4 regions of the Thauera aminoaromatica genome follow, and region 3 is predicted to be linked to each of the others. Evidence: predicted binding sites of a transcription regulator. Region 3 holds the regulator's gene; each other region holds the start of a gene.

Region 1 (7,284 bases), 470 kb from region 3:
TTGTGTCAAGAATTCATAATTATAGAGGAATCGAGCCGGCGCTGCGTCGGGAGGGCCAATGGCCGAGCGCCGGTTTCGTGGGAATCGCGACTTGCGTCGCTCCCACGTCCCAACCCGGGCGCCGGGCGCAAGGATGTGCGCGCCGGTTTTCGTAGGAGCGACGCAAGTCGCGATCCAGCGCGGCGGCTGCGAGGAGCGTTTCTAGGTCGACGCGGGTGGGAATCGCGACTTGCGTCGCTCCCACGTCCCACCTCGGGCGCCGGGCGCAAGGATGCGCGCGCCGGTTTCGTAGGAGCGACGCAAGTCGCGATCGGGCGACCTCCCACCCCGCGCGGCGGTGTCCGCCTTGTTTTGCCCGCGGCCGCCTTTGCCGCTAAGCTTGCGCCCTCTCTGCTTCGAGGTGCCCGCGTGTGCGCGGGAGAATCGGGAAGGCGGTGCAATTCCGCCGCGCGCCCAGCGCCGTGTAGGGGATTGTCCGGGCGAGGTTCGCCCAGCCACTGGTCCACGAGGACCGGGAAGGCGCCCGGACGAGATGATCCGCAGCCGGAAGACCGGCCTCGAAGTGCATCCCGCAGCCGCCTGGTCGGTGGCTGCCCACTGCTCGACGACAAGGGGAATACTTCATGAGCAGCCCGACGCAGGCGCAGTGCGCGCCGGCGAGCACCGACGCGTCCGCACCGATTCACGACCCGGCCGCCGCGCGCTTCCAGGCCAATCCGTTGTTCGACGCCGCCGAGCGCGCCGCCGTCTATCGCGCCATCCACACCCGGCGCGACGTGCGTGGCGAGTTCCTGCCCGACGCGATCCCCGACGAGGTGCTCGCGCGCGTGCTCACCGCCGCGCATCACGCGCCCTCGGTCGGCTTCATGCAGCCGTGGGATTTCGTCGTGGTGCGCTCGCGCGAGGTGCGCGCGAAGATCCACGCCGATTTCCTCGCCGCGCACGCCGAGGCCGAGCAGATGTTCGACGAGGGCAAGCGCGACACCTATCGCAACCTGAAGCTCGAGGGCATCCTCGAGTCGCCGGTCAATATCTGCATCACCTGCGACCGCAGCCGCCACGGCCCGGTGGTGATCGGGCGCACGCACATCGGCGCGATGGACGTGTACAGCGCGGTGTGCGCGGTGCAGAACCTGTGGCTGGCGGCGCGCGCCGAGAACCTGGGCGTGGGCTGGGTGAGCATCCTGCACCAGCAGGCGCTGCGCGAGGCGCTCGGCATCCCGCGCGAGATCGTGCCGATCGCCTATCTGTGCGTCGGCTATGTGCGCGACTTCCACGCGCAGCCGGAGCTCGAGGCCGCAGGCTGGTTGAAGCGCGTCCCGTTGCCCGAGCTGCTGCATTTCGACGGCTGGCAGCGCGGGCCCGATGGGGTGGGCGAGGGCTTGATCGAGGCCATCGGCCAGCTCCGCCCGAGCCCTCGAAGCGCCGCGTAGCCCCTTGCGGGCGCGACGCGAGTCACGATCGCACGATTCCGCGTGCGGCAGCGGGCGGCGGGGGCGGCAGGGCCGTGATCGCGACTTGCGTCGCTCCTACGGCAGCGCCAGGCGGCGGCGCTGGAAGGGAGCGCTGGTTCTGGTGGGAGCGACGCGAGTCGCGATCGCACGATTCCGCCTGCGGCAGCGGGCGGCGGGGGCGGCAGGGCCGTGATCGCGACTTGCGTCGCTCCTACAGCAGCGCCAGGCGGTGGCGCTGGAAGGGAGCGGTGGTTCTGGTGGGAGCGACGCAAGTCGCGATCGCACGATTCCGCCTGCGACAGCGGGTGGCGGGGGCGGCGGGGCCGTGATCGCGACTTGCGTCGCTCCTACAGCAGCGCCAGGCGTCGGCGCTGGAAGGGCGCGCTGGTTTTGGTGGGAGCGACGCAAGTCGCGATCGCACGATTCCGCGTGCGGCAGCGGGCGGCGGGCGGCAGGGCCGTGATCGCGACTTGCGTCGCTCCTACGGCAGAGCCCAGGCGTCGGGCTTGCACGGGTCTTGCTTGGGGGGATGTGCGGCCGCCGGTCGCAGACCCTCTTCTTGCCGGAGCCCTGCATGGAATCGATCCTCGCCTTTTTGGTCGCTGCGCGCCGTTGTGAGCTGCGCGAGCTCGAGCAACTGGCGCGCAGCTGCGAGCTGGTGCGGGCGGTGAGCGAGCTGGTGCATCGCCTGCAGGCCGAGCGCGGGTGCTCGAATCTTCACCTCGCCGCGGGTGGCAGGCACTTCGATGGCGATCGCGCGGCGTGCGTGGCGGCCAGCATCGAGGCCGATGCCGCGCTGCGGACCTGGCTGGAGCAGGCCGACGTCCTCGACGCGAGGGGCGGCGCGGCGCCGACGGGCGGCTCCCGCCTGCTCACCCGGATCGCGCTCGCGCTGCACGCCCTCGACGGGCTGCCCGCGCTGCGCGCGACGATCGCCGCCGGCCGCTGCACGCCGCACGAGGCCACGCAGCGATTCACGCAGGCGATCGCCGCGCTGCTGGCGCTGGTCTTCGAGGCGGCCGACATCGCGACCGATCCAGCCATCTCGCGCCTGCTGGTGGCGCTGTTCAACCTGATGCAGGGCAAGGAGTTCGCCGGCCAGGAGCGTGCGGCCGGTGCGGCCGCCTTCGCCGCTGGGAGGGCGAACGCTGCGGCCAACGCGCGTCATCCCGCCGAGCCCGACCTGCTGCATCTGATCGAGACGCAGGAGGCGTGCTTCGCGCGCTTCGCGGCCTTCTGCCCGCCCGAGGTGCGCAGCGCCTGGGATGCGGCGTGCCAGGCGATGCCGCTCGCCGAACTCGAACGCCTGCGCCGCAAGTTGCTCGCCGCCGGGAAGGGCGGGGCGCTGCCGTCGGCGCTCGCGGAGCCCTGGTTCGCATGCTGTTCGGCCCGGCTCGACCACCTGCGCGTGATCGAGGACCTGCTTGCCGGGGGATTGCGTGCGGCTTGCGCGGCGCGGATCGCCGCGCTGCAGCGCGATCCCGACGATCCCGAGGTGCTGATGTGCGCGCTGGCAGGGGGGGCGGACGCCGCCCCGGTGTTTCTCGCCGGCGGGGCGGACGAGCTGGCCGGAGTGCCTGGCGAGGGGGACGAGCCTGGGACGGGGCAGACGGCGATCGCCCCCGGCGCGGAGCGTCCGGCGGCGGCGCCCGGGCGCCTCGAGTTGGCGGCGGATCCCTTCGGCCCGCGCCTCACGCGCTCGCTCGTCGATGTGCTCCACGCCCAGTCGTGCCGCCTGCAGGCGATGGGCGAGGAGCTCGCCGCGGTGCGCGCCAGCCTCGACGAGCGCAAGCTGATCGATCGCGCCAAGGCCGTGCTGATGCGCCATCAGGGCCTGAGCGAGGATGCCGCCTACCGCCTGATTCGCCAGACCGCGATGAACCAGGGCCGCCGCCTCCCCGACGTCGCGCGCGCCGTGCTGGAACTGGAGGCCTTCCTGCCCGGCGTTGCATCGGCCGGGTGATCGCGACTGTGGGAGCGACGCAAGTCGCGATGGCGGTGGCCGGGCTTGGGGTGGCGCGGATTCCGGGCGCCGTGATCGCGACTGGCGTCGCTCCTACGTCCCACCCCGGGCGCTGCGGGTTTTGGGGGGATCGCGACTGGCGCCGCTCGTGCGTCAAGGCCGGGAGCGTTGCGGGTTCCTGTGGGAGCGACGCAAGTCGCGATGGCGGCGGCCAGGCTGGGTGGCGCGGATTCCGGGCGCCGTTATCGCGACTGGCGTCGCTCCTACGTCCCACCCCGGGCGCTGCGGGTTTTGGGGGGATCGCGACTGGCGCCGCTCGTGCGTCAAGGCCGGGAGCGTTGCGGGTTTCTGTGGGAGCGACGCGAGTCGCGATGGCGGCGGCAGGGTCGGGTGGTGCGGATTCCGGGCGCCGTGATCGCGACTGGCGTCGCTCCTGCGGGTTTTGGGGGGATCGCGACTTGCGTCGCTCCTACATGCCAGCCCGAGCGTGACGAGGTTCGGGAGGTGCGATTCGATGCGACCCCGGACGCTGCGGGTTGGGGATTCCGGTGCGGTGTGCTTCGCACCAGGGCTGTGCATGTGGGTGTGGGTGCTGCACCGCAGCAGTGCGGGCGGTGGGGGTTGGGCGGCGCTTTGGTCGGATCGATCGCTCCCAGGCGCTGGCATGTTTGATGCTTATTCTCCCTCGAGCCCCTGGCCAACGGCGGTCGGGTGAGCGGCAGCGAGTGCTGCCGCAGCGTTTTACGGTCTGGTGGACAACGGCGTCCATTCCACTCGCCCCCTGCTGGGGATCGAGCGGGATGGGCGCCGTTTTCATTCCGACCCAATCGGCCTTGTTGCGGAGAAACCCCATGAAGAAGATGAAACTCGTGCTGGTCGGCAACGGTATGGCGGGCGTGCGCACGATCGAGGAGCTGCTGAAGCTCGCGCCCGACCTCTACGACATCACCGTGTTCGGCGCCGAGCCGCACGGCAACTACAACCGCATCCTGCTCTCGCCGGTGCTGGCGGGCGAGATGACGCTGCCCGAGATCATGCTCAACGATCTCGACTGGTACGGCGACAACGGCATCACGCTGCACGCCGGCCGCAAGGTGGTGAAGATCGACCGCGTGCGCCGCAAGGTGCTCGCCGGCGACGGCACCGAGGCCGACTACGACCGCCTGCTGCTGGCCACCGGCTCGACGCCCTTCATCCCGCCCATCCCCGGCAACGACCTGCCGGGCGTGCTCGGCTACCGCGACATCGCCGACACCGAGGCGATGATCGAGGCCGCCGGCAAGTACCGCCACGCGGTGGTGATCGGCGCCGGCCTGCTCGGCCTGGAGGCGGCCAACGGGCTGATGCTGCGCGGCATGGACGTGACCGTGGTGCACCTCGGCGAGTGGATCATGGAACGCCAGCTCGACCGCGCGGCCGCCGACATGCTGCAGGCCTCGCTCGAGGCCAAGGGCATGAAGTTCCTGCTCGCGCGCCAGACCGAGGCGCTGCTGCCGGCGCGCAACGCGCAGGGCGGCATGAACGGGCGCTTGGGCGCGGTGCGCTTCAAGGACGGCATGGAGATCCCCGCCGACCTCGTCGTGGTCGCCGCCGGCATCCGGCCGAACTACGAACTCGCCGAATCCGCCGGCCTGTACTGCGGCAGCGGCCGGGTGCGCGGCATCCACGTCTCCGACACGCTGCAGACCGTCACCGATCCGCGCATCTACGCGGTGGGCGAGTGCGTGGCGCACCGCGGCATCGCCTACGGCCTGGTGGCGCCGCTGTTCGAGCAGGGCAAGGTGTGCGCCAACCACCTCGCCAACTTCGGCATCGGCCGCTACGAGGGCTCGGTCACCTCGACCAAGCTCAAGGTGACCGGCATCGACGTGTTCTCGGCGGGCGACTTCAGCGGCGGCCCGGGCACCGAGGACATCGTGCTGCACGACCGCCAGGGCGGGGTGTACAAGCGCGTCGTGCTCAAGGACGACCGCATCGTGGGCTCGGTGCTGTACGGCGACACCGCCGACGGCTCGTGGTACTTCCAGCTCATGAAGGATCGCCAGAGCGTCGCCGAGATCCGCGACCACCTGATGTTCGGCCAGAACAAGCTGGGCGACGCCGGCCACAAGGGCGAGAACCGCGCCGCCAGCATGCCCGACACGGCCGAGGTGTGCGGCTGCAACGGCGTGTGCAAGGGCACCATCGTCAAGGCGATCAAGGAGAAGGGCCTGTTCACCCTCGACGAGGTCAAGAAGCACACCAAGGCGGCGTCCTCCTGCGGCTCCTGCACCGGCCTGGTCGAGCAGATCCTCGCTTCCACCGTCGGCGGCGCCTACCAGGCGGTGAGCGCCAACGACAAGCCGGTGTGCGCGTGTACCGAGCATTCGCACAAGGTGGTGCGCGAGGCGATCTTCAAGCACCACCTGACGAGCAAGGAGGCGGTGTTCGACACGCTGAACTGGAGGACGCCCAACGGCTGCGACAAGTGCCGGCCGGCGGTCAACTACTACCTGATCTCGTCGTGGCCGCACGAGGCCAAGGACGATCCGCAGTCGCGCTTCATCAACGAGCGTGCCCACGCCAACATCCAGAAGGACGGCACCTATTCGGTGGTGCCGCGGATGTGGGGCGGGCTGACCACGCCTGCCGAGCTGCGCGCCATTGCGGATGCCGCGGAGAAATACCAGGTGCCCACGGTCAAGGTCACCGGCGGCCAGCGCATCGACCTGCTCGGGGTGAAGAAGGAGGATCTGCCGAAGATCTGGGCCGACCTCAACGCGGCCGGCATGGTGTCGGGCCACGCCTATGGCAAGTCGATCCGCACCGTGAAGACCTGCGTCGGCGCCGAGCACTGCCGCTTCGGCACCCAGCTGGCGATGGACATGGGGGTCAAGCTCGAGAAGATGCTGTTCGACATGTACGCGCCGCACAAGGTGAAGCTTGCGGTGTCGGGCTGCCCGCGCAACTGCGCCGAGGCGGGGATCAAGGACGTCGGCGTGATCGGCGTCGATTCCGGCTACGAGCTGTATGTGGGCGGCAACGGCGGCATCAAGACCGAGGTCGCGCAGTATCTGTGCAAGGTGGGCGGCGACGAGGAGGTCATGGAGTATGCCGGCGCCTTCCTGCAGCTCTACCGCGAGGAGGGCTGGTACCTCGAGCGCACGGTGCATTGGCTCGACCGCGTCGGCCTCGACTACGTGAAGGCCAAGGTGGTCGAGGACGGCGAGAACCGCCGCCGCCTGCACGCGCGCCTGCTCGACGCGCTCAAGGACGCGCGCGATCCGTGGCAGACCAGCCGCGAGGAGGAGACGGTGAAGCAGTTCATCCCGATCAAGGTCGAGGCCTGAGTTTCCGGGCGCCGGAATCGCGACTCGCGTCGCTCCTACGAAAACCACGGCGCCTCGATGACGTCCCGTAGGAGCGACGCAAGTCGCGATCCCCCCCCCCCCGACCGAGCGCGGCGCGGATTCCGGGCACCGGCATCGCGACTGGCGTCGCTCCTACAAATAACAACCGAACCAAGCTTCCGAAGAAGGAACCCACCATGACCGACTGGAAACGCATCTGCCTGCTCGACGACATCCCCCGCCTCGGCTCCCGCGTCGTGCGGCGCCCCGGCGCGGACGACATCGCCGTCTTCCGCAACGCCGACGACGAGGTCTTCGCGCTGCACGACCAATGCCCGCACAAGGGTGGCCCGCTCTCGCAAGGCATCGTGCACGGCCGCAAGGTGACCTGTCCGCTGCACGGCTGGAACTTCAACCTGCAGGACGGCCAGGCGGTGGCGCCGGACGTGGGGGCGTGCGCGAGCTTCGCGGTGAAGGTGGAGGGCGGCGAGGTGTGGCTGGCGACCTAAGGGGCGACCCAGCGGGTGATCTCCACTCC
Region 2 (7,284 bases), 2.1 Mb from region 3:
TTCACGGTCGGGATCAGGTTGACGTAGGACTCGCTCGGCACCGGGGATTCGAACCATGCCAGCGCCCACGCCGCGCCTTCACCGGCGGCGAAGGTCGGATCGTCCTTGGCGGCGTATTTCTCGGCGGTGAAGATCGGCGCCACCGGCTCGACATCGCCCGCGAGCTCTTTCAGATAACCGGCGAGGCCGTCGGGGTAGGACCACGTCTTGGTCAGCGCCGGGCCGTTCGCCTGCTCGATGTCGAGCCGCACCGCGACCCCCGACAGCAGCACCGCTTTCGAGCGCAGCAGGCGCTCGAGCTCGTTCATCGGCACGCGCGGAGATTCGAAGTACTTGCCGTCCGGCCACACCCGCACCCGGGTGCCGGTCTGGCGTCCGCAGTCGCCCTCGACGCGCACCGGGCCGATCGTCTCGCCGCCGTCGGAGAAGTCGATGCGGTGGATCTTGCCCTCGCGCCTGACCTCGACCTCGATCCGGGTCGACAGCGCGTTGGTCACCGACACGCCGACGCCGTGCAGGCCGCCCGAGAAGGCATAGGCCGAGTTGCCCTCGCGCTTGTCGAACTTGCCGCCGGCGTGCAGCCGGGTGTAGGCCAGCACCACCACCGGGACGCCTTCCTCGGGGTGCAGTCCGACCGGGATGCCGCGGCCATCGTCGGCCACGGTGACCGAGCCGTCGACATGGAGCGTGACGTGGATCTTTTTCGCGAAGCCGCCGAGCGCCTCGTCGGCGGCGTTGTCGATCACCTCCTGGATGATGTGCGCCGGGCTGTCGGTGCGGGTGTACATGCCGGGGCGTTCGCGCACCGGCTCGAGCCCTTTCAGGACGCGGAAGGAGGATTCGTCGTACTGCTTTGGAGTGCCTTGCGTGCCGGCCATGCTGACTGCCCGTTCGAACTTGCGAAGGGCGCAAGGATAGCAGAGCGAAGGGCTGTATGTATGTTCAGGCGCTGCCGAGCATGCGCCCGCCGCCAATGGCGCGGGTATGGCCTTCGGCGTCGTAGAGCGGCGGCTGGTCGGCGGCCGAGAGCAGCAGGCTGAGCGCGGCCTGATTGTGCGCCATGCGCTCGGTGATGAGCTTGCCGTTGAGGGCGTTGCGCTCGCGCGTCGTGCGGGCCAAGCCGAGGACCTCGTCCCAGCGCGCCAGCACGCGCGGCAAGCCGGCGAGCCAGTCGCGGATCACGGTGTCGGAGACCGCCTGGCCGAAGCGGCCGAGCAGCAGGCTGCGGTCGTCGGAGAGCCGTTGCAGGCGGCGGTAGCGTTCGTTCTTGTCCTGGCAGAGCACCACCAGTGCATCGACCTCCCCGGCGATCAGCAGCGCCTCCTCGCGCGCGAGCAGCTCGACGAACTCTCCGAGCTGGATCGCTTCCGCTTCGATCAGCAGCGCGAGGCGCTGGCGGTCGGCGGAGGAGGGCGGGACGGCAGGACGGTTCATGCGCGGTGAAGCGTTCAGCGCTGGCCTGCGAGCATCTCGCGCACGCTGTCGATCAGCCCGTCGGCGATGCGTCCGGCGTCGATCCTGAATTCGCCGTTGGCGATCGCCTGCTTGATCTCCTCGACGCGCTGCGCGTCGACGACCGGGGTCTGGGCGATGCTCGCCTCGGCCTTGGCGAGGCTGGACGACAGCGAGGAGAGCTGGACCTTTTCGCTGCCGGCGGAGACCGTGGCGCCGGGGCTCGCGGGGCTGCGTGGGCGGGCCTCCGCTGCGGTGGAGGGGGCAATCGCCTTGCCCGAGCTTTCGATTTTCATGGCGCAGTTCCCATACAGAGTGACTCTGACGTTCTCTTCGGCGCGATGGCGTGGAACTTGAGCGATTAAAGCATGAAATCTTTCACGCTCGGCCATCCGCTCGCGGCCGTCTCCGTTCGGCACGCAGCCGCCTCAGAACTCCAGCGCCACTGCGCCGCCCGCCTGTGCGGTCCCGGTGACGACCTGGCCGTCGGCCAGGCGCACCCTCACCTTCTCACCCGGGGCGGCGTTGTTCATCGCACGGCCTTCGCTCGCCACCCGGAAGCCCGCGCCCACGCCGAGCACGCTCACGGTCTGGCCCTGGCGCACCGCGTGGGGTACGCGCAGCATGTCGCCGCGCAAGGGGCTGCCGGCGGCGACCGCGATGCGGGTGTGGTGGCCGCTGGCCTGGGTGGGGTCGGTGAGGAGATTGTCGGGGAGCGCGGTGAGGTCGCCCCTGCGCTGCCCGAGGTCGGCGGGGCCGAGCACCTGGCCGGCGCGCAGCGGGCGGGCGGCGATCAGGTAGTCGGCGACCACGGCGACGCGCGCCTGCAGGTAGGCGGTCCACGTCACCGGTGAGTCGCAGCGCACACCGACGCTGAAGCGTCCCCACGCGCGCGTGCCCGCGGGCAGGAAGGGTTCGAGCGCGGCGCAGGCGGGCAACTGGCTGTTGGGATCGAGCGGCGCGAGCTCGATCGACACCTCGCCGGGCAGGCCGGCGACCTGGCGCTGCAGGAACTGGCGCACGCGGGCCTCGACCGCCCCCTCGGCGTGCTGGGCGATCGCGGCGGGGGAGGGAAGCAGCACGAGGGCCGCGCACAGCGCTGCGGCCGGGCCGCGCAGTCGCCCTGCGGCGAGCCTGCGGTGGAGGGGAGTCGTCATGGCGGGATTGCACCATGACCCCCGCCGGCCTGGCAACCGGCAGCGTCCGCCGGCAATCCTTGCCGGCGGGTGGCGGCGAAATTGGCCGGGCTTTGCCCCCCTTATCGGCGCCAGGGTCTTGCCGGCCCGCGCCTACCATCGCTGGCATGGAAACTGCGTCCGGAACGTCCGGGCGCACCGTCCCGGGAGCACAGCGATGAAGACCCTTTTCGACCGGCAGATCCAGTTCCACCAGACCGCGCTGAACCTGCAGGCGCACCGCCAGCAGCTGATCGCCTCGAACATCGCCAACGCCGACACGCCGCACTACAAGGCGCGCGACGTGGATTTCCGCGCCGCGCTGCAGGGCGCGCTCAATGCCTCGCGGGAGGGTGTGCAGATGGCGACAACGCAGGCGGGCCACATCGGCAGCGCACCCGCGCCTGCGCTCGAAAGCCTGACCGGCTACCGCAGCGAGCTGCAGTCCGCGGTGGACGGCAACACGGTGAACATGGACGTCGAGCGCGCCGCCTTCGCCGAGAACGCCTTGCACTACGAGGCCAGCGTGACCTTCATCAACGGCATGCTGCGCTCGATGAACACCGCGATCACCGGCCAGTAAGGAGAGCCGCCATGAGCATGCTGAACGTCTTCCAGATCGCCGGCTCGGCGCTCAATGCGCAGTCGCTGCGCCTCAATGCCACGGCCTCCAACCTTGCCAACGCCGACAGCGTCATCTCCGAGGACGGCCAGCCCTACCGCGCCAAGCAGGTGGTGTTCGCCGCGCGCCCGGTCGCCGGCCCGGCGGCGGTCGGCGTGCAGGTGACCCAGGTGGTCGAGAGCGCCGCGCCCCTGCGGCTGGTCTTCGAGCCCAACAACCCTGCCGCCAACCCCGACGGCTACGTCGAGATGCCCAACGTCAACGTGGTCGAGGAAATGGTGAACATGATCTCCGCCTCGCGTTCCTACCAGAACAACGCCGAGGTGATGAGCACGGCACGAACCTTGCTTCAGCGTACATTGCAGATCGGCCAGTAAGCACCCCGCAGGCGCCGTGACGCGGAAAACGCCGACAGCAGGAGAGAGGAATGAGCAGCGTAACGAACAACCAGGACATCGCGGCGAGCGTGCTCGCCAAGATCAACACGCGCGAGGAGTCGAAGGCTTCGGCCTCCGGCGACATGAACTCGCGCTTCCTCACCCTGCTCACCACCCAGCTGAAGAATCAGGATCCGCTCAACCCGATGGAGAATGCGGAGGTCACCTCGCAGCTCGCACAGATGAGCACGGTCGACGGCATCGAGCGCCTGAACAAGATGTTCCAGAGCTTCGTCGATGGCCAGAGCGCCTACGACTCGATGCAGGCTGCCGCGCTCGTCGGGCGCGGCGTGCTGGTGGAGGGGAAGAAGCTGACCCTCACCGAGGCCGGCGCGGTAGGCGGTTTCGAGCTCGATGCCGCGGCCGACAGCGTGGTGCTGTCGATCAAGGACGCCGCCGGCCTCGAGATCAAGAAGATCGAGCTCGCGGACGTCAAGGCGGGCAGCCAGAACTTCATCTGGGACGGTACCGCCAGCGACGGTTCGCGTGCCGTCGACGGCGCCTACACGGTCGAGCTGAGCGCGCTCGCCGAGGGCAAGAAGGTCACGGGTCGGACGCTCGAGTTCGGCCCGGTCACCAGCGTGATCCGCGGCGCCTCGGGTACCGACTTCCAGGTCGGCTCGCTCGGCATCTTCAAGTACGACGACATCAAGCAGATTCTCTGATCCGGAGCCCCGATCATGTCTTTCCAGCAAGGTTTGAGCGGCCTGAGCGTTTCCTCCAAGGCCCTGGACATCATCTCCAACAACGTCGCCAACACCAACACGATCGGCTTCAAGACCGGCTCCGCGATCTTCTCGGACGTCTTTGCGGCCTCGCTGACCGGCTCGATCTCGGGCAAGCAGGTGGGTGTGGGCGCCACGCTCGGTGCGGTGCGGCAGACCTTCACCCAGGGCAACCTCACCACCACCAACAACCCGCTCGACCTGGCGATCAACGGCGACGGCTTCTTCGTGGTCAGCCGCGAGAACGGCCCGGACGTGTATACCCGCAACGGCCAGTTCGAGCTCGACAAGGAGGGTTTCATCCGCACCCCCACCGGCGAAAGGCTCAAGGGCTTCCAGAGTCCGGTCACCCCGGGCGCCCTGCCCACGCCGATCGGCGGCCTCAAGGACGTCCAGGTGCCGATCGTCGGTTCCCAGCCCATGCCGACCAGCCGGGTGGAGATCGGCGGAAACCTCGATGCGAACGACCTGAGCGCAGCCCAGCGCTACCCACAGCTGTTCGGCTCGACCTTCACGTTTCCGCTCCCTGCGGGCGAGAACTGGCAGGACGCGCGCACCTACAATTTCTCGACCTCGATCAAGGCGTACGACAGCCTCGGGAAGTCGCACGAGCTCACCTACTACTTCGCCAAGGTGACCCCGACCCCGAACGATCCGGTCAACACGAACGAGAACACCTGGAAGGTCTTCACCAGCGTGGACGGCGGCTATCCCTTGGGGGTCGGGACCGATGGCTCGATCGAGGACCCGAGCGTGATCTGGAGCCTGACCTTCAACGAGAAGGGTACGGTGAACACGCCCATCGTCGGGCCGACGGCTGCGAATCCGCTGGCGATCCCGGCTTCCTACACGCCGGGTGCGGACCGCATCCGTTTCCACGTCGATTTCAGCGACATGCGCCAGATCGGTGGCTCCTACCTGATCACCGAGCTCACCCAGGACGGCTACACCGGCGGCGAGCTCGCCGGAGTCAGCGTGGGACGGGACGGCATCGTGACCGGTCGCTACACCAATGGCGAGACGCGCGAACTCGCCCAGCTCGCGCTGCAGACCTTCCGCAATCCGAACGCGCTGCTGTCGATCGGCAACAACTTCTGGGAAGCGACCACCGAATCCGGCCTCACTGCGCCGTCCAAGGCCGGCGAAGGGGTCGCGGGCGTGGTCTCGGCGGGCATGATCGAGGACGCCAACGTGGAGCTCACCAACGAGCTGGTGCAGATGATCGTGCAGCAGCGCAACTACCAGGCCAACGCGCAATCCATCAAGGCGCAGGACCAGGTCCTGCAGACCCTGGTGAACCTGCGCTGATCCTGAAACCCGCCTGACACGAGAGGCCAGCGATGGACCGCCTGATCTACACCGCGATGACCGGCGCCAAGGGCACCATGGACCAGCAGGCGGCGGTCGCGCACAACCTCGCCAACGTCGACGCCACGGGTTTCCGCGCAGAGTTGCACAAGCTGCGCGCGGTCGAGGTGCAGACCGAGGCGCTGCGCACGCGCGCCTTCACGGTCGACGCCAGCGTCGCCAACGACTTCACCGAGGGGCCGCTGCAGTTCACCGGCCGGCCCTTCGACGTCGCGCTCGCCGGCAAAGGCTGGCTGGCGGTGCAGATGCCGGACGGCAGCGAGGCCTACACCCGCAACGGCAGCCTCGCGGTGAGCGCCAACGGCGTCCTGCAGACGCGCGACGGCAGGCCGGTGCTGGGCGACGGCGGGCCGGTCACGATCCCGCCCGACAACGAGATCACCATCGGTGCCGACGGTTCGGTCTCGGCCTTGCAGCCCGATCAGCCGGGTGTGGTCAACGTGGTCGCGCAGCTCAAGCTGGTGAATCCGCCCGAGGCGCAGCTGGTGCGTGGCGACGACGGCCTCTTCCGCCTGCAGGGCGGGGCGCCCGCGCCGGTCGATCCCAATGTGCGCGTCGCCGGGGGCTATCTCGAGGGCAGCAACGTCAACGTGGTCGACCAGATGGTGCAGATGATCTCGCTCGCCCGTCAGTTCGAGATGCAGACCCGCATGCTGTCGACCGCCGAGCAGAACGACCGCTCGGCCGCGCGGGTCATCGGCGGCCAGGGCTGATCGAGGCGCGCTCCCCGCCGAGCCGGGCTGCGCGGGCCGGGTAGCGTGGGGCGCCCGGCCTTTTTTGCGCACCCGGCCGCTTCGATTAGCACGGTTTTTGCGTTGCTTATCGCAGGATGGTCGGTGACGGCACCGGCCTAGACTGATCCCATCGAAAAAGCGGCAGCACGGCGGCAATTTCAGCTGGGTATTCCAACCCCGCACGGCAAATCCTGCCGCCCCGGCAACGCAAGGCAAAGGAACCCATCATGATCCGCTCCCTGTGGACCGCCCGTACCGGGCTGGATGCCCAGCAAACCTCGCTGGACGTGATCTCCAACAACCTGGCCAACGTCTCCACGAACGGCTTCAAGCGTCAGCGTGCGATCTTCGAGGACCTGCTCTACCAGACCATCCGCCAGCCTGGCGCACAGTCGACCCAGCAGACGCAGATCTCCAGCGGCCTGCAGATCGGTACCGGCGTCAAGCCGGTGGCGACCGAGCGCATCTTCACCCAGGGCACGTTGCAGCAGACCGGTGGCTCGCTCGACGTCGCGGTGCAGGGCAACGGCTTTTTCCAGGTCGCCATGCCCGATGGCACCACCGCCTACACCCGTGACGGCGCTTTCCAGCTCGACAGTCAGGGCAACGTCGTCACCGCCAGCGGTTACACCCTGGCCGACAACATCAACATCCCCGCCGACGCGCTCTCGATCACCATCGGCAAGGACGGCACGGTCAGCGTGCTGCAGGCCGGGCAGACCGCGCCGGTGGAAATCGGCGCCATCCAGCTCGCCACCTTCATCAACTCGG
Region 3 (7,284 bases):
TACGATGAGTCTGCTTAAGGTCGCCGGCCTGCAAAAGCGCTACAAGGCGCGCACCGTGGTGCATGACGTCGGCTTCGAGGTCGGCTCGGGCGAGGTCGTCGGCCTGCTCGGTCCCAACGGCGCCGGCAAGACCACCTGCTTCTACATGATTGTGGGTCTGGTGCGCGCCGACGGCGGCCAGATCGCCCTCGACGGCACCGACCTCACCCACCTGCCGATCCACGCCCGCGCGCGTTTGGGCCTGTCCTACCTGCCGCAGGAGATGAGCGTGTTCCGCAAGCTCAGCGTGGCCGAGAATATCCGCGCCGTGCTCGAACTCCAGGGGCTCGAACGCCGCCAGATCGAGGAGCGGCTCGAGGAACTGCTGATGGAACTGGGCATCCATCACCTGCGCGACAACACCGCGATCTCGCTCTCGGGTGGGGAGCGCCGGCGCTGCGAGATCGCCCGCGCGCTCGCCACCGACCCGCGCCTGATCCTGCTCGACGAGCCCTTCGCCGGGGTCGATCCGATCGCGGTCATCGACATCCAGAAGATCATCCGCTTCCTCAAGGAGCGCGGTATCGGCGTGCTGATCACCGACCACAACGTGCGCGAGACCTTGGGCATCTGCGACCGCGCCTACATCATCAGCGAAGGTCGCGTGCTGGCGAGCGGAGAGCCTACCGAGATCATCGAGAACGAGCGCGTGCGCCAGGTCTACCTCGGCGAGCACTTCCGCCTGTGAGCCCGCCCTCCTGCCGACCGCGATGAAACCCAGCCTCCAGCTCAAGCTCTCCCAGCACCTCACGCTGACGCCCCAGCTGCAGCAGTCGATCAAGCTGCTGCAGCTGTCTACGATCGAGCTGAACCAGGAGATCGAGCGCGTGCTGCTCGAGAATCCCATGCTCGAGCGCGAGGATGGCGACGGCGGCGTCGACTACGCCCCCGCGCCGCCGCCGGGCAACGCGCCCGAGCGCGAAGCCGCGCCGGAACCCGCCGCCGAACCGGCGGGCGAGTCGATCACGCACGAGGGCGGCGAAGGCAGCAGCGAGGACGAGGGCATCGACTGGTCCAACGTGGGTCAGGGCGCGTCCAGCCGCAGCGAGGACGACGAGGACGGCGACTACCAGGACATCCAGGCCGCCGGCGTGTCGCTGCGCGAACACCTCGACCAGCAGGTCGCCCTCTCGCCCCTGTCCGACCGCGACCGCGCGCTGGTGCGCTTCCTGATCGAGGCACTCGACGACGACGGCTACCTGCACCAGCCGCTGGAAGATCTCCTCGAGCTGTTGCCGCAGGACGCCGAGGTCGATCTCGACGAGCTCGCCATCGCCCTGCGCCACGTGCAGAGCCTCGAGCCGGCCGGGATCGGCGCGCGCAGCCCGCAGGAATGTCTGGCCCTGCAGCTCCAGGCCTTGCCCGAGTGCCCGATACGCCCTCTCGCTCTCGAGATCGTGACCAGCCACCTCGAACTGCTCGCGGAGCGCAACTTCGCCCGTATCCGCAAGCTCACCGGCTGTGACGACGAGGGTCTGCGCGAAGCGCAGGCCCTGATCTGCAGCCTCGACCCCCACCCCGGCTCGCGCTACTCCACCGCCGAGACGCGCTACGTGCTGCCCGACGTCGTCGTGCGCAAGCTGCGCGGCCAATGGACCGTGAGCCTGAACCAGGAAGCGATGCCCCGCCTGCGCATCAACCGCCTGTACGCGAGCCTGTTGCAGCAGAACCGCGCACAGGGCGGCGGCCTCGGCGGGCAGCTGCAGGAGGCGCGCTGGCTGATCAAGAACGTCCAGCAGCGCTTCGACACCATCCTGCGCGTGTCCCAGGCCATCGTTGACCAGCAACGGCAGTTCTTCGATCATGGGGACGTGGCGATGCGGCCACTCACCCTAAGGGAGATCGCAGACCAGCTCGAGCTGCACGAATCCACCGTCTCGCGCGTCACCACGCAGAAGTACATGGCGACGCCGCGCGGAGTCTTCGAGCTCAAGTATTTTTTCGGCAGTCATGTCGCGACCGACACCGGCGGTGCGGCTTCCTCCACGGCGATTCGTGCGCTGATTCGCCAGCTGGTGGACGCGGAGGACAGCAAGAAGCCGCTGTCCGACGCCAAGATCGCCGAAATTCTCGGCCAACAGGGAATCGTCGTGGCGAGGCGCACGATCGCCAAGTACCGCGAGTCCCTCAACATCCCGCCGGTCAGCCTGCGCAAATCCCTCTGACAACAACAGGAGTCATCCATGAATCTGAACATCACCGGGCGCCACGTCGAAGTCACCCCCGCCATCCGCGAATACGTGACCTCCAAGCTCGATCGCGTCATCCGCCATTTCGACAACGTCACCAGCGTCACCGTCATCCTGTCGGTCGAAAAGCTCAAGCAGAAAGCCGAGGTGACGCTGCACGTGCGCGGCAAGGACCTCTTCGTCGAAGCGGACGACGCCGACCTCTACGCGGCGATCGACGCGATGACCGACAAGCTCGACCGTCAGGTTCAGAAGTACAAGCAGAAGCAGTCCGACCATAACCACGAGTCGCTCAAGCACCAGGTCCCCGAGGCCTGAGGACCGGCTTGAAGCTCCCCGTCCGGGGTGTGGTTATAATGCGCGCGTTTTCACGAAGCGCGGCCGCACACGCCCCGGACCGGATTCCCGCCCCCCTGGCGGCAGCTGACGGAAGAGTGCGCGAGCCCACCTGCGAATGAGCCTGATATCCCAACTCCTGCCGCTTTCCAACGTGGTGATCGATCTCGACGCGAGCAGCAAGAAGCGCGTCTTTGAACAGGCCGGCCTGCTGTTCGAGAACAACCAGGGCATCGCCCGCAGCACCGTGTTCGACAGCCTGTTCACCCGCGAACGCCTCGGCTCGACCGGACTGGGTCAGGGCATCGCCATCCCGCACGGCCGCATCAAGGGGCTCAAGGACGCCGCCGGCGCTTTTCTGCGCCTGGCCACCCCGGTGCAGTTCGATGCTCCCGACGGCCGTCCGGTGGACATGCTGTTCGTGCTGCTCGTGCCCGAACAGGCCAACGAAACCCATCTGCAGTTGCTCTCCGAGCTCGCGCAGATGTTCAGCGACCGCGAGTTCCGCGAGACCCTGCACGGCGCGACGGATGCCGCACAGATCCACCGCCTGTTCGTGAATTGGGGTGCCGATGCGGCAAACCAGCCTGACCCGGCTGTATGAGGCGCACCGCGAAAGCCTGAGCCTCGTCCACGTCAGCGGACCGATCGGTGCCCGTCTGTCGGTCGCCGAAGAGCGCATCTGGCCGGCCGACCTCGTCGGCCACCTCAACCTGATCCACCCCACCCGGCTACAGGTGCTCGGCGCCGCAGAGCTCGCGTGGGCGCAACGCCAGGCGAACGAGAAGGTCGCCCACCACCTCAACGAGATCCTCTCGGCGCACCCCCCCGCGATCATCGTCGCCGACGGCTGCGAGATCCCCAACATCCTCCACGGCATCTGCGAGGCGCACGACGTCGCGCTGTTCACCGCGCGCCACCCCTCGGCGAGCGTGATCGACCAGCTCCGCCTCTACCTGTCGCGCGAGCTCGCCGAGAAGGTCTCGCTGCACGGCGTGTTCATGGACGTGCTCGGGCTCGGCGTGATGATCACCGGCGATTCCGGCGCGGGCAAATCCGAGCTCGGCCTCGAGCTGATCTCGCGCGGCCACGGCCTTGTCGCCGACGACGTGGTCGAGCTGTCGCGCATCGCGCCCACGGTGCTCGAGGGCCGCTGCCCCGAGATGCTGCAGGATTTCATCGAAGTGCGCGGCCTCGGCCTGATCAACATCCGCACCATCTTCGGCGAGACCGCGTGCCGGCGGAAGATGCGCCTGCGCCTGATCTGCCACCTCGACCGCCGCCAACCCGGTCCCGACGACCCCTGCCGGCTGCCGCTGCAGCAGGAGACGCAGGACATCCTCGGCGTGAAGGTCGCCCGCGTCGTGCTGCCGGTGGCCGCGGGACGCAACCTCGCGGTGCTGCTCGAGGCCGCAGTGCGCTCGACCATCCTCAAGCTGCGCGGCATCGACTCCACCCAGGAATTCATCGACCGCCAGGCGCGCGCGCTGCACGCCGAAGAGGCCTACCGCGCCGACTGAGCCACCCGCACTTGCGGCACGGCGCCGCCGGCTGTTACGCTCGATCGCTTTGCAGCAGCCTACTGGCCGGCCATGAGCTCCACTCCCGATTACCTGGAACGCATCCTCAACGCGCAGGTGTACGACGTCGCCGTCGAGACACCGCTCGACCTCGCCACCAACCTGTCGGCGCGCACGCACAACCGCATCTACTTCAAGCGCGAGGACATGCAGCCGGTGTTCAGCTTCAAGATCCGCGGCGCCTACAACAAGATGGCGAACCTGTCGCCGCAGGCCTTGAAGCGCGGCGTGATCTGCGCCTCGGCGGGCAACCACGCCCAGGGCGTGGCGCTGTCGGCGGCCAGGCTGGGCGTGCGCGCGGTGATCGTGATGCCGAGCACCACGCCGCAGATCAAGATCGACGCGGTCAAGGCGCGCGGCGGCGAGGTCGTGCTCGCAGGCGAATCCTATTCCGACGCCTACACGCACGCGCTCGAGCTCGAGAAGAGCGAGAAACTCACCTTCGTCCACCCCTTCGACGACCCCGACGTGATCGCAGGCCAGGGCACGGTGGGCCTGGAGATCCTGCGCGCGCACCCGAAGCCGATCCACGCGGTGTTCTGCTGTGTCGGCGGCGGCGGGCTGATCGCCGGCGTGGCGGCCTACATCAAGCGCCTGCGCCCGGAGACGAAGATCATCGGCGTCGAGGCGGTGGACGCCGACGCGATGACGCGCTCGCTCGCCGCGGGCAAGCGCATCGCGCTCGAGCAGGTCGGCATCTTCGCCGACGGCGCCGCCGTCAAGGAGGTCGGTGCCGAGACCTTCCGCCTGTGCCAGCAGTATGTGGACGAGATGATCGTGGTCGACAACGACGCCATCTGCGCCGCGATCAAGGACGTCTTCGAGGACACCCGCTCCATCCTCGAGCCCGCCGGCGCGCTCGCCGTCGCCGGCGCCAAGGAGTACGCCCGCCGCAACAAGCTGCGCGACAAGAGCCTGGTGGCGGTGGCCTCGGGGGCCAACATGAACTTCGACCGCCTGCGCTTCGTCGCCGAGCGCGCCGAGCTCGGCGAGCAGCGCGAGGCCGTGCTCGCGGTGACCATCCCCGAGAAGCCGGGCTCCTTCCGCAAGTTCATCAGCGTGCTCGGCAACCGCAACATCACCGAGTTCAACTACCGCTACGCCGACGCCGAGCGCGCCCACATCTTCGTCGGCGTCACCGTGCACAACCGCAGCGAGGTCGGACGCCTGGTCGAGATGCTCGAGCGCCACGAGCTGCCTGCGCTCGACCTCACCGACGACGAGATGGCCAAGTCGCACGTGCGCTACATGGTGGGCGGACGCGCACCGCAGGTGGAAAACGAGGTGGTATACCGCTTCGTCTTCCCCGAGCGCCCGGGCGCGCTGATGAATTTCCTCTCCAACCTGCGCTCGGACTGGAACATCTCGCTGTTCCACTACCGCAACCACGGCTCCGACTTCGGCCGCGTGCTGGTCGGCATGCAGGTGCCGCCGGCCGACAAGGACGCCTTCGACGCCTTCCTGCAGCGGCTCGGCTACGACTACGTGGCCGAGACCGACAACCCCGCCTACCGCATGTTCCTGTCCGGGAGCTGAGCCCCGCAGGCAGGCCGTGCAGGGTTGCAGCCGCCGCTCAGGCGCGCGGCTTCGCCACCCCCGCCTCGGTCACCAGCCAGTCCATCGGGCGATCGAACTCCTGCGGCAGCGTGTCGGGCACGCGCCCGACCTCGAAGCCCACGCCCACCGCCACGGTGCGCAGCACCGCCAGCGTGCGGTCGAAGTAGCCCCCTCCGTAGCCGAGGCGGTAGCCGCGTTCGTCGAAGGCATTGAGGGGGATCAGCACCAGCTCGGGCTCGACCGCCTCGCCGTCCGCCGGGTGGGGGATGCCATGGCGGTCGAGCGGCATCGGCACGCCCGGCGTCCACGCGCGGAACATCATCGGCGCATGGCGCTCGAGCACCACCGGCAAGGCCGCCACCCGCCCGGGCGCGGCCGCACGCCAGGCCTGCACCCACGGGCGCAGGTCGGGCTCGGCGCGGTAGGGCCAGCAGAAGGCGAGCCGGCGTGGCTGCAAGCGTCCGACCAGGTCGTCGAGATGCTCGCCGATTGCCGCGGCGAGGCGCTCGCGACGCTCGGCAGGCAGGCGCTCGCGCAACGCCAGCGCATGTTCGCGCATGCGCTGGCGACGCGCGCCGGGATCATGGGACAAGGGGGCGAAACTCATCTTCGATATGGTATGGTTGGCGGTCAAACGGAGGCATCACCTGGCATGAAGAAGGCACTGGTTGCGGCGCTCACGGCCGCGACGTTCCTCGCCCCCGCCGGCGCGTTCGCACAGATCGGCGGCGAGTCCGGGGACGGGCGTATCGTCGCCGCTCGCGAGGCCCTGCGCAAGGGCGACCGCAGCACGCTCGAACGTCTCGCAGCCGTGCGCGAGGCCCACCCCCTCGACGCCTATCCGCGCTACTGGCTGCTGATCAACCGCCTCGCGCGTGCCGAAGAACCCGTGCCCGTCGCGGCCCTGCAAGCCTTCCTCGCCGAAGAAGCCGGCTCCAACCTCGCCGAACGCCTGCGCGCCGACTGGCTGCGCCGCCTCGCCAGGGACGGCGACTGGAACGGCTTCCTCGCGGTGTACGCGGACCTGCGCAGCCCCGACGCCGAATTGCGCTGCAACGCCTGGAGCGCGCGCGTGCTGACCGGCGAGCGCAGCGTCTTCGCCGAGCTCGCGCGCGAATGGGACACCCTCGCCGACGCCGATCCGACCTGCGACACGCCGCTGCGCGCGGCGGTCGACTCCGGCGCGGTGGACGAAGAACGCGTGTGGTGGCGCATCCGCCGACAGATCGACACCCGCAAGCCCGAGGCTGCGCTCGCCAGCCTGTCGCTGCTGCCCGCCGGCAACGCCCCGGCCCACGCCGACCTGGCGCAGGCGATCCGCTCGCCCGCACCCTGGCTGGATCGGCTGCAGCCCAACTTCGCCGTGAGCCGCGCCGGCCGCGAGCTCGCGCTCGCCGCACTGGTGCGCCTGGCGCGCGAGGACGTCTCCGCCGCGCGCCTGCGCCTGCTGCGCATCCAGGACCGCCTCGGCGCGGCCGAGCGCAACTACGCCCATCTGGCGCTCGGCATGCACGCCGCGCTCGACCGCCTGCCCGAGGCGAGCGCGCTCTACGCCGCCGCCGGCGACATCGAGACCACCGCCC
Region 4 (7,284 bases), 2.1 Mb from region 3:
CCTACAAGCCCTGGAGCAACAGCGACGGCAGCCTGTGGCCGAACGCGGAGCCGACCCGGGCCTGGCTGAATCCGGGTCATCCGAACAGGGACGACTACACCCTGGACCTCACGCAGAACCTGCTCTGGCGGCCTCCGCCAGCGGACAACTCCACCGTTGCAGAGGCCACGATCTATCCTGCGACCTATTTCGCCTACACGGGCCCGGCCCCTCTCGTGCGCACCGACACGACCACGACGAACACGCCCGGCAACTTCACCCGGGTACAGATCGGCCTCACCACCTTACCCCCCCGCAGTCCCAAGCGTACCGACTGTGCCGGCGACCCCTGCACCTCCGCGGAGGAAATCAAGAACTTCGCCAACTGGTTCTCCTACCATCGCTCGCGCCATCTCGCCGCACGCGCGGCAATCGGCAAGGCCTTCTCCGAACAGAAGGACAATCTGCGCGTCGGCTACGCGACGATCAACCGGACCACCGAGACGAACATCGACGGCGTCACCACCAGGCGGATCGTGCGTGGCCTGCGGCTACTCAAGGACGAGGAGGCCACGGACAAGCGCTGGCGCACCCAGTTCTTCGACTGGCTCTACAAGGACCCGATGCAGCGCTTCTTGACCACGCCGCTGCGCACCGCGATGGACGATGTCGGCAACTACTTCACGAGCGCGCCGCCCTGGCGTGCGAAGGTCGAGGACTCTACCAGCGCGGCCTTGAGCTGCCAGCGCAGCCACCACATCCTGATGACCGACGGCTACTACGACAACACCGGAGACAGCGCACGCACCTCCATCTCGGGATCGAACATCGACAACCTCGAAGGCGACGAACACACCAGCGAGGACGGCACCAGGAGCTATAGCTACCTGCCGGCCGCCCCGTACAAGGACGACTACACCAATACCCTCGCCGACGTGGCGATGTACTACTGGAAGACCGACCTGCGCCCGGGCCTCGCCAACGGCATTCCCGACGACGATCGGAACCCGGCCTTCTGGCAGCATCTCTCCACCTACACCATCGGCTTCGGCATCACCGGCATGCTCTCGGAAAGCGACATCGTCGCGCTGTTCGCGGGCCGCCTGAACTCGGTGTCCTGGCTGAACCCGACCACCGTCGGCAACGACCGGGCAAAGGGCGACGACCTCGTCCACGCGGCACTCAATGGCCGCGGAGAGTTCTTCCGCGCCGACGATCCGGAGCTCTTCGCCCAGCGCCTGAGCAAGGTGCTCGAATCGCTCGCCAACAATCCGAGCGGCGCCGCGGCCGCGGCCGTGACCAAGCCCTACATCGATATCGCGAACAATTTCACCTACGAGACCAGCTACAGGGCTGCGCAGCGGATGGGCGACATCAAGGCCTACAAGTTGCACCTGGAAACCGGGCAGCCCGACCGTAACCAACCGGCCTGGACAAAGCCCTGCCCGACCGATGCGAGCAGGACCTGCGCCAAAGGGGTCGCCGAGATGCTCGAGGCGCGCACCCCGGACTCGCGCCAGATCGCCACCTTCAACGGCAGCAGCGGAGTGGACTTCACCAGCAGCGGCCTCGGCACCACGCTCCTCGGTCAGCTCCAGTCCCCGGCAGGGGCTGGCAATGGCGCACAGGTGCTCGCCTACCTGCGCGGCGACCGCAGCCAGGAGTCGACGAGCTTGCGTCGCCGGCTGCAGCTCCTCGGTCCGATCATCCACAGCGAACCGGTCCTGGTGCGCGAGCCTGACCGCTCCTATACCGACGCCGGCTACGTGAGCTTCCGCTCGAGCACCACGGGACGCACCCGCATGCTTTACGTCGGCGCCAACGACGGCATGATGCATGCATTCGACGCCTCCACGGGCGTGGAGAAGTGGGCCTACGTCCCGAAGGCCGTGTTTCCGCGGCTGCCCGGACTGGCCTCGCCCAGCGGACTGTTCGAGGCCACGGTTGACGGCTATCTCACGGAGGGCGATGTGGATTTCGGCTTCACCGGGGGAACGCGGGGCTCCGCCGACTGGCGCACCTTGCTGGTGGGTGGCCTTGGCCGTGGCGGCAAGGGTTTCTATGCACTCGACATCACCTCCCCCGAAGTGACCGAGTCCAGCCCGCTCACGGCGAAGGTGCTGTGGGAATTCAGCGGCGACGCCGATCTCGGCCTCGCCTTCTCGCGGCCGATCATCGTCAAGCACGAGGTAGTCACGACCGACAACCGGGGTAACGAGACGCGCTCGGGCCAGGGGTGGGTCGTGCTCGTCAGCTCGGGCTACAACAACTCGAGTGGCGACGGCAGAGGCTACCTGTATGTTCTCAACGCCAAGACCGGTGCGCTCATCAAGAAGCTCTCCACGGGCGTCGGCAGCGCCAGCGACCCGAGCGGGCTCGGCCAGCTCAGCGCCTGGGTGCACAACGCCGACGTCAATAATGGCGTGCAGTGGGTCTACGGTGGGGACCTGAAGGGGAACCTGTGGCGCTTCGACCTGAGCGCAACCAACCCCGACGCCTGGTCGACAAGCAAACTTGCGGTCCTCACCGACGCCAGCGGCAACGTCCAGCCCATCACCGCGGCGCCCGAACTCACCCGCGTCAAGGCCGGCAACGATTTCCGCAACCTGGTCGTGGTGGGCACGGGGCGCTACCTTGGAGAGAAGGACGTCCCCGGTACCACGGTCTCCGCGGCCGACGCGGCCCAGGTCCAGACGTTCTACGTCATCGAAGATCGCATCGACCGCGGCGGCAGCACCGTCGTGCGCGCAGACCTGACGCCTCGGACCCTCGCCGCGGAGACCGACGGCACGCGCACCCTGTCCGATGCAGCGGACATCAACTGGTCTGCGAAGCGCGGGTGGAGGGTGGATCTGAACATCAGCGGCGAACGTGCCACGACCGATCCTGCGATCGCCCACACCACGGTCGCATTCACGACCAACGTCCCGAGCGCGTCCGATCCATGCGTGCCGGGCGGGACGAGCTATCTGTTCCAGTTCGACCTCGCAACCGGGATGGCTCCGATCGGTACAAACGCCCTTCCCTACGTGGGCAAGCGCCTGCGGCCCGGTCTGGCGAGCCGCGTCGTACTGATCGTGACGCCGAACGGCCAGGTCATCGGCCTGATCCGCAAGACCGACGACAGCAGCGAAGCCGAGCCGATCGTGACTTCGGTGTCCGGGGGCGACATTCGCCGGATATCCTGGCGCGAACTGAACTATCGCTGAGACCGGACACGATCACTGGAAACAAGAAAGGCGCCGACGGCGCCTTTCTCGTTTCGGGAACCACCTAAGAAGTCATCGCGCGGCACGCCCGCGCACGGCCAGCCCGAAGAGACCGATACCGAGAAGCGCCAGCACGCCCGGCTCGGGCACCGGATTTCCGTTTCCGTTGTCGACGACGTTGGCAAACACCGTCAGCTCCAACTCGTAGCTGCCGCGACTGGAGGCGAACCCGACATCCTCATCCGACAGCAAGAGCGAGAACATCATCTCGTGGCTGCCAAGCTCGTCCGCCCTGAAGCTCGCCTTGACATTCCGGCCTGTGCCCTGCGCGAGCCCCTCGAACAATTCGAGGTCCGTCATCGACAGCCCGGAACCGCTCTTGGGATTGAATCCATCCAGATCCAGTCCCGCTCCGCCGAGCAAACCAAGGTTGAAGATGTTCAGATCGAGCGTAAATAAGTCGCCGAGCTCGACCTCGATGTTCCCTGACACAGGTAGCCGCCAAGTCGTCGTGGTCTGGTCTCCTTCGAAGGAGGCGATCGCATGAGGAACGTAGCTGTAAGCGAGCTTATGGGTGAACGATCCAGCCGCGTCGGCCGTACGGGAGCTGAGGGATGAGGTCAAAGAGTCGGCCGAACCCGGCGCCGTCGAACTCAGGTCGGCAACAAGCCCGTACGAAGCCGCGCTGTTTCCGGGCGGCTGCCCGGCTTTCGCGACGAAGGCGTCTCCGGCCGCATCACCCGAGGCGATGGTTCGAGAAAGAGTATCGAAATTGCTCAGCGACGGCGTCGGCGTGCTCACCGAACCGATGACCTGGCGATCGAACAGGGACTCGCCGAAGGACGTCCAGCTGACGCGCACCGCACTCGTCCCCGTCGCGCCACCCGTGACTTGCTGCGAGAGCAGCAAGTTCGAAGCGGAGACCGATGCGGTAATCGAGGTCAGCACGCCCGTCGATGCATCGAACTGCTGGAACGAATTCGGGCCGATCGAGCCGCTGGTCGTTATTGCCGTGCTAACCGCGCCGTCCATCACGGACGAGTCGGTCACTGCATAACTTCTCTCAGCGATATCGTACGTCCGCACGGAAATCATCGGTGCGGCTTGGACAGCCGACATGCCGATCATGGAAAGCACCAGCGCCATCAGGCGGGGTTGAGGATTCATGTGGTTCTCCCGTTCTATTTGAGCAAGCGGGTATTACATGCTTGCCGACGAGCGTTACCAGCAAAAATCAAGCCAGAAGAAATTTTGCTTAATAATCCGTGACTTAAATTATTACCCCCCCCCGAACCCTGGGTAACTGTAAAAAAAACCGACGCAAAGCGAAATCGAGGCCTCATCGATGCCCCAAAATGGGGTCCAGCCAATGGCTGCGAGACGCATGGGTGGTTTTCGTGGTTCGGGCCCGACGACCTGCTCAAGCCCAGGTGTCGACGATGCCGCCCGCCGTGCTGCCGACCGCCGCAGCGGGGGGCCGGGGAATCGCCTGCAGCAGTTGCATCGCGCTCTCGCCCTGGAGGTCGAGCGCCTTGCGCAGGACTTCGACCGAGGCTTCCTGCTGGACCTGCGCGAGCGCATTGTTCGAGGCCAGCGCGGCGATTGCGGTTGCTTCCATGATTTGTTCTCCTGTCGAGCCGGGGCGAGGGCGGTGATGTCGAAGAGCATATCGGCAGGGAGCGGAGGAGCTTGAGCCGCACCGGCGGCAGCGGGTGACGGACCGCCCGCATCGCGACTTGCGCCGCTCCTGCAGCGCGTGCAGGTGTCGGAAATACGCGAACGCAGCGCGCTCGGCATGCGTGAGGACCGCCCCACCCGCGCGGGAAACAACGGCCGAACCCCAGCCGAACCGCGTCCGAAATCGCGCTGCTTCTCGTGGGAGCGACGCAAGTCGCGATTCCCCGCTGCTTCTCGTGGGAGCGACGCAAGTCGCGATTCCCCGCCCGGAACATCGCCTCGTCGCCGTCAACCCGACTCCCCCACAACCCAACCCCCGAACGCACGACGGGCGCCTCGCGGCGCCCGTCGGATTCCTGCCCCGGCGTTCCGCTCAGTCGCGGAAGTTGCCGTACTGCAGCGGAAAATCGGTGATCTGCTTCTTGACCAGCGCGATCGCCTCCTGCAATACGTCGCGCTTGGCGCCGGAGACGCGCACCGCGTCGCCCTGGATCGCAGCCTGCACCTTCATCTTGCTGTCCTTCAAGAGCTTGACGATCTTCTTGGCCAGTTCCTGCTCCACGCCGACCCGCACCTTGACCTCCTGCTTGACCTTGTTGCCGGAGATCTTCTGCACGTCGCCGTAGTCGAGACATCGGACGTCGACGTTCTTCTTGGTCATCTCGGGCAGCAGGATGGTCTTGATCTGCTCGAGCTGGAAGTCGCTGTCGCCGTAGAGGGTCAGCAGCTTCTCGGCGAGCTCGATCTTGGCGCTCGTGCCCTTGAAGTCGTGACGGCCGTCGACCTTGCGGTTGGCCTGCTCGACCGCGTTGCGCAGCGCGGGCTGGTCGACCTCGGACAGGATGTCGAAAGACGGCATGCTCCCCTCCCCCGCTCAGCCGAAGTGGCAGATGTAGTGGTAGGGCTCGCCCGCCACCTCGATGTCGAAGCTGGAGTCGCCCGGCACGTCGAAGGATTCGCCGGCGCCGTAGGTCTTCCAGTCCGCCTGGCCTTTCAGGCGGACGCGGCAGGAGCCGGCCACGCCCTCCATGATCTCGGGCGCGCCGGTGTTGAAGGTGAGCGAGGCCGGCAGGATGACCCCCACGGATTTCTTCGTGCCGTCCGCGAACTGCACGCTGTGGCTGACGCACTTGCCGTCGAAATAGACGTTGGCCTGGGTGGTGACGGCGACGCCGTCGAGCTTGGCGGTAATGCCCATCGCTTGTGTTTTCCTTATTCGATGCCGAGCAGCTTCTGGATGATGCCCTTGGCGATGAAGCCGACGAAGCCCACGCCCAGGCCGAGGAACAGCCACATCATGCCGTAGCGGCCGGCCTTGGATTCCTTGCCCAGGTTCCAGATGATGAAGACCATGAACAGGATCAGGCCGGTCAAGCCGAGTTTGAGGGCGAGGTCCTCGAACTCGACGAAGCTGAGTCCGAGGATGTAGTCGTCGTTGGCCATCGCAAGGGATCCGTTGCGGGTTTAGCCGCGCTTGGCCTTGGCGTTGGCCGCGATGCGCATGCGCAGCGCGTTCAGGCGGATGAAGCCGTGCGCGTCCTTCTGGTTGTAGGCGCCGGCGTCGTCCTCGAAGGTGGCGATCGTCGGGTCGAACAGCGAGTCGGTCTTCGAGTCGCGACCGGTGACGATGACGTTGCCCTTGTAGAGCTTGAGACGTACCCAGCCGTTGACGGTCTGCTGGGTGTGGTCGATGAGCGCCTGGATGGCGCGGCGCTCGGGGCTCCACCAGTAACCGTTGTAGATCATGCTGGCGTAGCGCGGCATGAGGTCGTCCTTGAGGTGGGCGACTTCGCGGTCGAGCGTGATCGATTCGATGGCGCGGTGGGCGCGCAGCAGGATGGTGCCCCCCGGGGTCTCGTAGCAGCCGCGGCTCTTCATGCCGACGTAGCGGTTCTCCACCAGGTCGAGGCGGCCGATGCCGTGCTTGCCGCCGAGCTCGTTGAGCCTGGCGAGCAGCTCGTGCGCCTTCATGCGCTTGCCGTCGATCGCGACCAGATCGCCCTGTTCGAACTCGAGGTCGATGTACTCGGCGGCGTCGGGCGCGGCCTCCGGCGACACCGTCCAGCGCCACATCGACTCCTCGGCCTCGGCGGCGGGGTTCTCGAGGTGGCGGCCCTCGAAGGAGATGTGCAGCAGGTTGGCGTCCATCGAGTAGGGCGAGCCGCCCTGCTTGTGCTTCATCTCGATGGGGATGCCGTGCTTCTCTGCGTAGGCGAGCAGCTTTTCGCGCGACAGCAGGTCCCACTCGCGCCACGGCGCGATGACCTTCACGCCCGGCATCAGCGCGTAGTAGCCGAGCTCGAAGCGGACCTGGTCGTTGCCCTTGCCGGTGGCGCCGTGCGAGACGGCATCGGCGCCGGTGGCGCGCGCGATCTCGATCTGGCGCTTGGCGATCAGCGGACGCGCGATCGAGGTGCCG

What was found. The regulator sigma-54, encoded in region 3, starts transcription at its own class of promoters, with help from an activator protein. The targets are predictions, from matches to a motif close to TGGCACGCTTNCTGCTNA.
Region 1: the regulator sigma-54 is predicted to act here: its motif matches at 4,078-4,095, upstream of nirB (nitrite reductase large subunit NirB).
Region 2: the regulator sigma-54 is predicted to act here: its motif matches at 2,752-2,769, upstream of flgB (flagellar basal body rod protein FlgB).
Region 4: the regulator sigma-54 is predicted to act here: its motif matches at 4,413-4,430, upstream of TMZ1T_RS12740 (PEP-CTERM sorting domain-containing protein).

The regions. Positions count from the first base shown of each region.
Region 1 covers NC_011662.2:1,252,405-1,259,688, forward strand. Annotated here, with positions in the region: cobalamin riboswitch at 382-574, shown strand; gene bluB (5,6-dimethylbenzimidazole synthase) at 624-1,433, shown strand; gene TMZ1T_RS05565 (nitrate regulatory protein) at 2,029-3,417, shown strand; gene nirB (nitrite reductase large subunit NirB) at 4,269-6,746, shown strand; gene nirD (nitrite reductase small subunit NirD) at 6,944-7,255, shown strand.
Region 2 covers NC_011662.2:3,160,353-3,167,636, reverse strand. Annotated here, with positions in the region: gene TMZ1T_RS13960 (DNA topoisomerase IV subunit B) at 1-878, opposite strand, end outside; gene TMZ1T_RS13955 (flagella synthesis protein FlgN) at 943-1,434, opposite strand; gene flgM (flagellar biosynthesis anti-sigma factor FlgM) at 1,449-1,748, opposite strand; gene flgA (flagellar basal body P-ring formation chaperone FlgA) at 1,881-2,609, opposite strand; gene flgB (flagellar basal body rod protein FlgB) at 2,806-3,210, shown strand; gene flgC (flagellar basal body rod protein FlgC) at 3,222-3,626, shown strand; gene TMZ1T_RS13930 (flagellar hook assembly protein FlgD) at 3,677-4,351, shown strand; gene flgE (flagellar hook protein FlgE) at 4,367-5,719, shown strand; gene flgF (flagellar basal-body rod protein FlgF) at 5,752-6,492, shown strand; gene flgG (flagellar basal-body rod protein FlgG) at 6,741-7,284, shown strand, end outside.
Region 3 covers NC_011662.2:786,288-793,571, reverse strand. Annotated here, with positions in the region: gene recX (recombination regulator RecX) at 1-18, shown strand, start outside; gene lptB (LPS export ABC transporter ATP-binding protein) at 5-727, shown strand; gene TMZ1T_RS03445 (RNA polymerase factor sigma-54) at 750-2,204, shown strand; gene hpf (ribosome hibernation-promoting factor, HPF/YfiA family) at 2,223-2,546, shown strand; gene ptsN (PTS IIA-like nitrogen regulatory protein PtsN) at 2,683-3,168, shown strand; gene hprK (HPr(Ser) kinase/phosphatase) at 3,137-4,084, shown strand; gene ilvA (threonine ammonia-lyase, biosynthetic) at 4,157-5,680, shown strand; gene TMZ1T_RS03420 (5-formyltetrahydrofolate cyclo-ligase) at 5,718-6,308, opposite strand; gene TMZ1T_RS03415 (lytic transglycosylase domain-containing protein) at 6,354-7,284, shown strand, end outside.
Region 4 covers NC_011662.2:2,891,680-2,898,963, forward strand. Annotated here, with positions in the region: gene TMZ1T_RS12735 (pilus assembly protein) at 1-3,188, shown strand, start outside; gene TMZ1T_RS12740 (PEP-CTERM sorting domain-containing protein) at 3,261-4,355, opposite strand; gene TMZ1T_RS12745 (YjfB family protein) at 4,609-4,806, opposite strand; gene TMZ1T_RS12750 (YajQ family cyclic di-GMP-binding protein) at 5,239-5,724, opposite strand; gene ppnP (pyrimidine/purine nucleoside phosphorylase) at 5,740-6,063, opposite strand; gene TMZ1T_RS12760 (DUF2788 domain-containing protein) at 6,078-6,308, opposite strand; gene TMZ1T_RS12765 (argininosuccinate synthase) at 6,330-7,284, opposite strand, start outside.